2 linked regions of the Persicimonas caeni genome follow. The main gene of each other region encodes a partner of the protein of the gene in region 2 in a complex. Links are inferred from orthologs where the notes say so. Each region holds a gene or a part of one and is shown on either strand. Other genes may lie near its edges.

The links. The genes of interacting proteins can lie anywhere in the genome.
Region 1: the proteins of meaB (region 2) and FIV42_RS07940 are in contact, whole or in part, in a crystal structure (PDB 8DPB), measured with the Methylorubrum extorquens proteins. The link is inferred for Persicimonas caeni from one-to-one orthologs. Residues at the interface, in SOR26638.1 of Methylorubrum extorquens: Arg20, Ala21, Ala24, Arg25, Thr28, Ser32, Arg33, Arg34, His37, Thr98, Gly99, Gly100, Ser101, Ile102, Leu103, Lys106, Thr107, Ala110, Ala113, Ile114, Asp115, Arg116, Ala118, Phe119, Ile120, Arg121, Pro122, Pro124; in SOR27001.1 of Methylorubrum extorquens: Glu577, Glu578, Asn579, Asp580, Gly581, Arg582, Arg583, Arg585, His596, Ala604, Ser605, Ala608, Asp609, Gly611, Phe612, Asp613, Val614, Asp615, Ile616, Gly617, Pro618, Leu619, Glu625, Arg628, Gln629, Val631, Glu632, Asn633, Asp634, Glu661.

The regions. Positions count from the first base shown.
Region 1 is NZ_CP041186.1:2,131,517-2,134,586, forward strand. Bases 118-3,056 are described here. They hold FIV42_RS07940 (acyl-CoA mutase large subunit family protein), read right to left. Parts: upstream 2,467-3,056; coding sequence 769-2,466; downstream 118-768. Other genes in these bases: FIV42_RS07935 (NAD(P)-dependent oxidoreductase), read right to left, coding at 118-474; FIV42_RS07945 (acetyl-CoA carboxylase biotin carboxyl carrier protein subunit), read right to left, coding at 2,570-3,056. Also shown: more of FIV42_RS07935, read right to left, coding at 1-117; more of FIV42_RS07945, read right to left, coding at 3,057-3,070. UniProt on the Escherichia coli protein: Catalyzes the interconversion of succinyl-CoA and methylmalonyl-CoA. Could be part of a pathway that converts succinate to propionate.
Region 2 is NZ_CP041186.1:7,875,844-7,878,912, reverse strand. The notes cover bases 47-2,984. They hold meaB (methylmalonyl Co-A mutase-associated GTPase MeaB), read right to left. Parts: upstream 2,028-2,984; coding sequence 1,065-2,027; downstream 47-1,064. Other genes in these bases: FIV42_RS29275 (acyl-CoA dehydrogenase family protein), read right to left, coding at 2,460-2,984; FIV42_RS29280 (cobalamin B12-binding domain-containing protein), read right to left, coding at 2,020-2,439; FIV42_RS29290 (alpha,alpha-trehalose-phosphate synthase (UDP-forming)), read left to right, coding at 47-1,093. Outside these bases: more of FIV42_RS29290, read left to right, coding at 1-46; more of FIV42_RS29275, read right to left, coding at 2,985-3,069. UniProt on the Escherichia coli protein: Binds and hydrolyzes GTP. Likely functions as a G-protein chaperone that assists AdoCbl cofactor delivery to the methylmalonyl-CoA mutase (MCM) ScpA and reactivation of the enzyme during catalysis.

The DNA.
Region 1 (3,070 bases), 5.7 Mb from region 2 along the record:
CAGCGACTTGCCGCGAAGCTCGTAGCGGTTCTTGTTGTCCTTGGTCCACTCGTGGCGGTTGCTCTTGTGGACCGAGTCGTAGATGCGCCGCGCCACGGTGATGAGCTCACCGAAGATCATCTCGACGACCGACCAGCCGTTGCTGATGGGGTCGTTCATGACCATGACGCCCTCGCGAGCACACGCCTCTTTGTCGACCGAGTCGTCGCCGATGCAGCAGAGCATGATCGCGGCGAGGTTCTCGGACGCCTGCAGAACCCGCTCGTTAACGATAAAACGGCTGCGCTTGTAGAGCAGGTCGTGCTGACCCTCCTTGAGGATCTCGACGACCTCGTCCTCATCCTGAGTCTCCCGGCGGTCCGGCTCGATGCCCTGCGCGCGCAGGTAATCGTCGAGCGAGGGGTCCGGGTGCTCGAGGATGAGTGCCTTTTTGAACTTGCTGTTGAGGTAACGAACTCCGTCGATTTTTGGCATGTCGTACTACCTGTTTGGGTGTGCGTAGACTTCTACTTCGGTTGCAGCGACTGCGCTTTTAGCCAGTGGCTGCTTGTCTGTTCCTGGTCTTTCGTTCTTGGTTCTTGTCGCTGCTCGCGAGTTCGTAGCCAATCGGGCTCTTATGATTCGCGAGAGCTGTTCAGGTTTCAAATTGGAACGTCTGGCGCCAAACGCCGTTGCGTTCGTGGTCGGCTGCTCCGTCACCAAGAACCAAGAGCCAAGAACCAAGAACAATTCCCGTCGAACGACTCAGCGCCGTAAATCGACACCGCCTCAGAGCACCACGCGCTCGACGTACTCGCCAAAGACTTCGCGCAACGTGTCGGAGATCTCGCCGAGGGTGACCTTCTTCTTCACCGCGTTCAGGATATGCGGCATCAGGTTGTCGGAGCCCTCGGCCGCCTTTTTGAGCGCGGCGCGCGCCTTGTCGACGTCGTCTTGGGCGCGCGAGGCCTTGAACTCGCGCAGTCGCTCGACCTGGCTGCGCTCGACCTTTTCGTCGACGCGCAACAAATCCTCGGGCGGCTGGTGGCCGGTCTGGAACTCGTTGACCCCGACTATGATGTCCTCGCCGCGCTCCTGGCGAAGCTGGGCCTGGTAGGCGGCCTCTTGAATCTCGGACTGCTGGAAGCCCTTCTCGATGCCAGCGACCGCGCCGCCCAGGTCGTCGATGCGCTCGATATACGCGCGCGCCTCCTCCTCGATGCGGTCGGTCAGGCTCTCGACGGCGTAGCTGCCGGCGAGCGGGTCGATGAAGTCGGCCACGCCCGATTCGTGGGCGATGACCTGCTGGGTGCGCAGTGCCAGGCGCACGGCGTCCTCGTTGGGCAGGCTCAGCGCCTCGTCCCACGAGTTGGTGTGCAGCGACTGGGTGCCGCCCAAGACCGAGGCGAGCGCCTGCAAGGCCACGCGCACCACGTTGACCTTGGGCTGCTGGGCAGTGAGCGTCGAGCCGGCGGTCTGGCTGTGGAAGCGAAGCCGCATGGAGCGCTCTTTCTTGGCGCCAAAGCGCTCTTTGACAATGCGCGCCCACAGCCGCCGCGCGGCGCGGAACTTGGCGACTTCCTCGAGGAAATTGTTGTGGACGTTGAAGAAGAACGACAGCCGGCCGGCGAAGTTGTCGATATCGAGCCCGCTCTCGAGCGCACTCTCGACGTAGGCGATGCCGTTGGCCAGCGTGAAGCCGACCTCCTGAGCGGCGGTGCTGCCCGCCTCACGGATGTGGTAGCCCGAGATGCTGATGGTGTTCCAGCGGGGCACCTCGTCCTTACAGAACCCGAAGATGTCGGTGATGATGCGCATCGAGGCGCGCGGCGGATAGATGTAGGTGCCGCGAGCGATATACTCTTTGAGCAGGTCGTTCTGGATGGTGCCGCGAAGCTTGCTCGCGTCGACACCCTGCTGCTCGCCGACCGCGATATACAGCGACAACAAGATCGCCGCGGTCGAGTTGATCGTCATCGACGTGGAGACCTTGTCGAGCGGAATCTCGTCGAACAGCGTCTCCATGTCGGCGATGGAGTCGATCGCCACACCCACCTTGCCGACCTCGCCCTGGGCGCGCGGCGAGTCGGAGTCGAAGCCCATCTGAGTGGGCAGGTCGAAGGCCACCGAAAGCCCCGTGGTGCCCTGGTCGAGCAGGTACTTGTAGCGCTGATTCGACTCGGCGGCGGTGCCGAAGCCTGCGTACTGGCGCATCGTCCACAGCCGGCCGCGATACATCGTCGGCTGGATGCCGCGCGTAAACGGGTACTGGCCGGGAAAGCCCAGGTCGTCGAGGTAGTCGAGTTCGGCGGTGTCCTGCGGGCCGTACAACAGGTCGACGGGCGCGCCGTCGGACAGGTTGAACTCGTCGCGGCGCACGCCGTACTTGTCGAGGATGGGCTGGAGGGTCTTTTGCTCCCACTCCGCCTTTGCTTGCTCGATTTCTTCGAGCAGGGCTTGCTGTTGCTTCGGGTTTTCGTCAGTCATTGCCGTGTCGCCTTTCGTTTTTTGTCGGCTCTGCCGATTCGCGACACCCCCGGGGCGGCCTACGCCGCCCGCGCGGAGGCGCCCCCGGGGGTGCTCAACCTAGCTATGCCTGCTCAATACTCACCAACACATCCCCAATCTCCACAGCATCCCCTTCACTGACGTGAATCGTCGAGACGCTGCCGGTGATGTGCGCTTTGAGGTCGTTCTCCATCTTCATCGCCTCGACGATGATGACGCATTGGCCCTCTTCGACGTCGTCGCCCTCGGCGCACTGCAGCGCCACGACCTTGCCGGCCATGGGGCTGACCAGATCGGGGCCGCCGGCGCCGCGCGCGCCCACGCCGGCCACGCGCATGCGCTTTTGGCGCTCGTTGAGCACGTTGACGTGGTGGGTCTCGTTGCGCAGCTGCACGGTGTGCTCGCTCTCTTTGGCGCGCACGTCGACGTCGTAGGAGGCGCCGTCGATGAGCATCTGCAGCCGGCCGTTCTCGGGGGCGTAGGCGTCGATGACGACTTCTTGTCCTTCGGGGGTGACCACTTTGTAGCGGCCGTCTTCGAGGGTCTCGACCTCGAAACAGCGTGCCTCTTCGTCGTCACCGTT
Region 2 (3,069 bases):
CCTGATTGGCGTGGCCGAGAAACTTCGCCAGTTCGGCTCGCCGGGCAATATCGGCTATTTCCTGCACATCCCGTTTCCGGCGCTGGAAAACTACGTCAAGCTGCCATGGCGCGCCGACTTGATGCGCGCGTTGCTCGCTTACGACCTGCTCGGCTTTCAGTCGGGCCGCGACAAGCGAAACTTCCTGGAGTGCGTCGAGCGACTGATGCCCCAGACGAATATCGTGCACGGTGACACCACGACCACCGTCGAAGTGCAGGGCGAGAAGGTCATTGTCGGAGTCTTCCCCATCAGCATCGACTTCGATGATTTCAACGAGCGGGCTCAGTCGCGCGAGGTCGAAAGCCGCATGGAGCGGATGCGTGAGGAGTTGGGGCCCTACAAGATGCTTCTTGGCATCGACCGGCTCGACTATACCAAAGGCCTTCTCGAGCGATTCTATGCTTTCGAGGAGTTGCTCAGCCGCCATCCCGATCTGTGCGAGGAAGTCGTCTTCTTCCAGTTGGTCGTGCCCAGCCGTGAGAGCGTGCCCGAGTATCAGGCGCTCAAGCGCGAGATCGACCGCATCGTCGGGCGCATCAACGGCCGGTTCAGCACCTCGAAGTGGCAGCCGATCCACTATCTGTACAACACCGTCGACATCGCCGAGTTGACCGCCCTGTATCGACATGCGTCAGTGGGCGTGGTCACTCCGCTGTGCGACGGCATGAACCTCGTCTCCAAAGAATTCTGCGCCTCCCAAGTCGACGAGTCGGGCGTGCTGATTCTGAGTGAATTCGCCGGTGCCGCCGACGAGTTTCACGAGGACGCGCTACTCGTCAATCCCTACGACACGGTGAGCACCGCCGAGGCGATCTACGAGGCGGTGATGATGGATGAGAAGGAGCGACGCAAGCGCATGCGCCGTCTGCGTCACGAGGTCCAGACACATAATGTCTACTGGTGGGCGAATCAGTTCGTCGACAGCTTGCACGAGCCGTCGACGCTGGTGGAGGCATCCAAAGGGGAGTACTTGCCGACCTTCGAGGCGCCGCACCGAACCAACGGTCACGGCATCGCCCCGATCAGTCCTTCCGAGCGATCGCCGCGATAAGCTCTTCGGCCGCCTCATAGGGGCTCTCGCGCCGCGCGACGAGCCCCTCGAGGTGACGCTGCCACGTCGGCGCAGCCATCGCTGCATCGAGACGGGCGTCGAGCTCTCCCGACACAATCAGCCGAATCAGGTGCTCGATGCGCCGGCGGTCCCGTGCGCCGCGCGAATCGTCGGCGCCGGCACCTTCGAGCCAGTCTCGGTGGGCTTCGATTTTCTCGAAGAGCTTGGTGAGGCCTTCGGCGTCGGTGGCCACCGTGTGGACGATGGGCGGCGTCCAGTCCTCGTCCGAGCGGTCCACGGCCAGGCTAAGCATCGCCTTGAGTTCGCGCCGTAACCGGTCGGACCCCGGGTGGTCGGACTTGTTGATGACAAACACGTCGGCGATCTCGAGGATGCCGGCTTTGGTCGCCTGGATGTCGTCTCCCAGACCGGGCACCGTCACCACGATATTGGTGTCGGCAATGCGCGCGATGTCGACTTCGTCTTGGCCCACGCCGACCGTCTCGATGATGATGAGGTCGAATCCCATCGCGTCGAGGATCTGGACGAGGGCCGGGGTCGACCGCGAGACGCCGCCGAGGTTTCCGCGGGTGGCGACCGAGCGAATGAACACTCCTTCGTCCAGGGCGTGCTCCTGCATGCGAATGCGATCGCCCAAGATCGCACCGCCCGAAAACGGACTGGTGGGGTCGACGGCGACCACGCCCACGCTCAGGCCGCGCTCGCGGCACTCACGAATAAATGCATTCACCAATGTCGACTTGCCCGAGCCAGGATTGCCCGTAAACCCGATGATGTAGGCGTTTCCCGTGTGCTCGAAGAGCGCCTCGAGTTGTTGGCGTGCGCCCGGGATTTGGTCGTCGACCTGGCGCATGAGCCGACCCGCGGCGCGAACGTCGCCCTCCAAAATGCGCTGATACAGAGGTTCACTCATAGCGACGCGCACACTCTTGCTCGAGAAATGCAACCACTTCGGTGGTGGGCGTTCCCGGCGTGAAGATGGCGCGCACCCCTTTGGACTTCAGTTTCTCGACGTCGTCATCGGGGATGATGCCGCCGCCGAAGACGAAGATATCCGAGGCGTCCTTTTCCTCGAGGAGCTCGACCACGCGCGGCATCAGCGTGTTGTGCGCTCCCGATAGAATCGATAGGCCAATGGCGTCGACGTCTTCTTGAAGCGCGGTGGCCACGAGCATCTCGGGCGTCTGGTGCAGCCCGCTGTAGATGACCTCGAAGCCGGCATCGCGCAGGGCGCGAGCGATGACTTTGGCGCCGCGGTCGTGCCCGTCGAGGCCGGGTTTACCAATAAGGATACGGTACGTGCGATTTTGCTGTGCAGTCGACATGGCGTTCTCTCGCGTCAGACTCAAAGGCCGTTTCGGCTCAGGTCACGGGCGATGACCACCCGCTGAATTTCGTTGGTGCCCTCATAGATGCGGGTCACGCGGCTATCTCGCAGGAGTCGCTCGACGGCGTACTCCTTGGTGTAGCCGTAACCACCGAAGATCTGGACGGCTTCGTCGCAGGCTCGCCAGGCCGCTTCGGTGGCATACAGCTTGGCCATCGAGGCTTGGCGGGTAAAGCGCAAGTCGCCTTGCTCCTTCATCCACGCCGCCCGCAGACACAACAGCCTGGCTGCATCGAGCTCGGTGGCCATGTCGGCGAGCTTGAACTGGATTCCTTGGAAGTTGCCGATGGGCTGGCCGAATTGCTCGCGCTCCTGAGAATATTCGAGCGCCAGACTCGTGGCCTCCAGGCCCAAACCGAGCGCCAAGCTCCCCACGCCGATGCGCCCGCCGTCGAGGGCAACCATGGCGATTTTGAATCCCCCGCCGAGTTCGCCCAAGAGGGCGCTTTCGGGAATGGCGACGTCCTCGAAGGTCAGCGAGACGGTATTCGAGCCGCGCTGGCCCATCTTCTCCTCGGGCTTGCCCACCGAGATGCCGTCAGTGTCGGGGTCGACCAAAAAGGCCGAA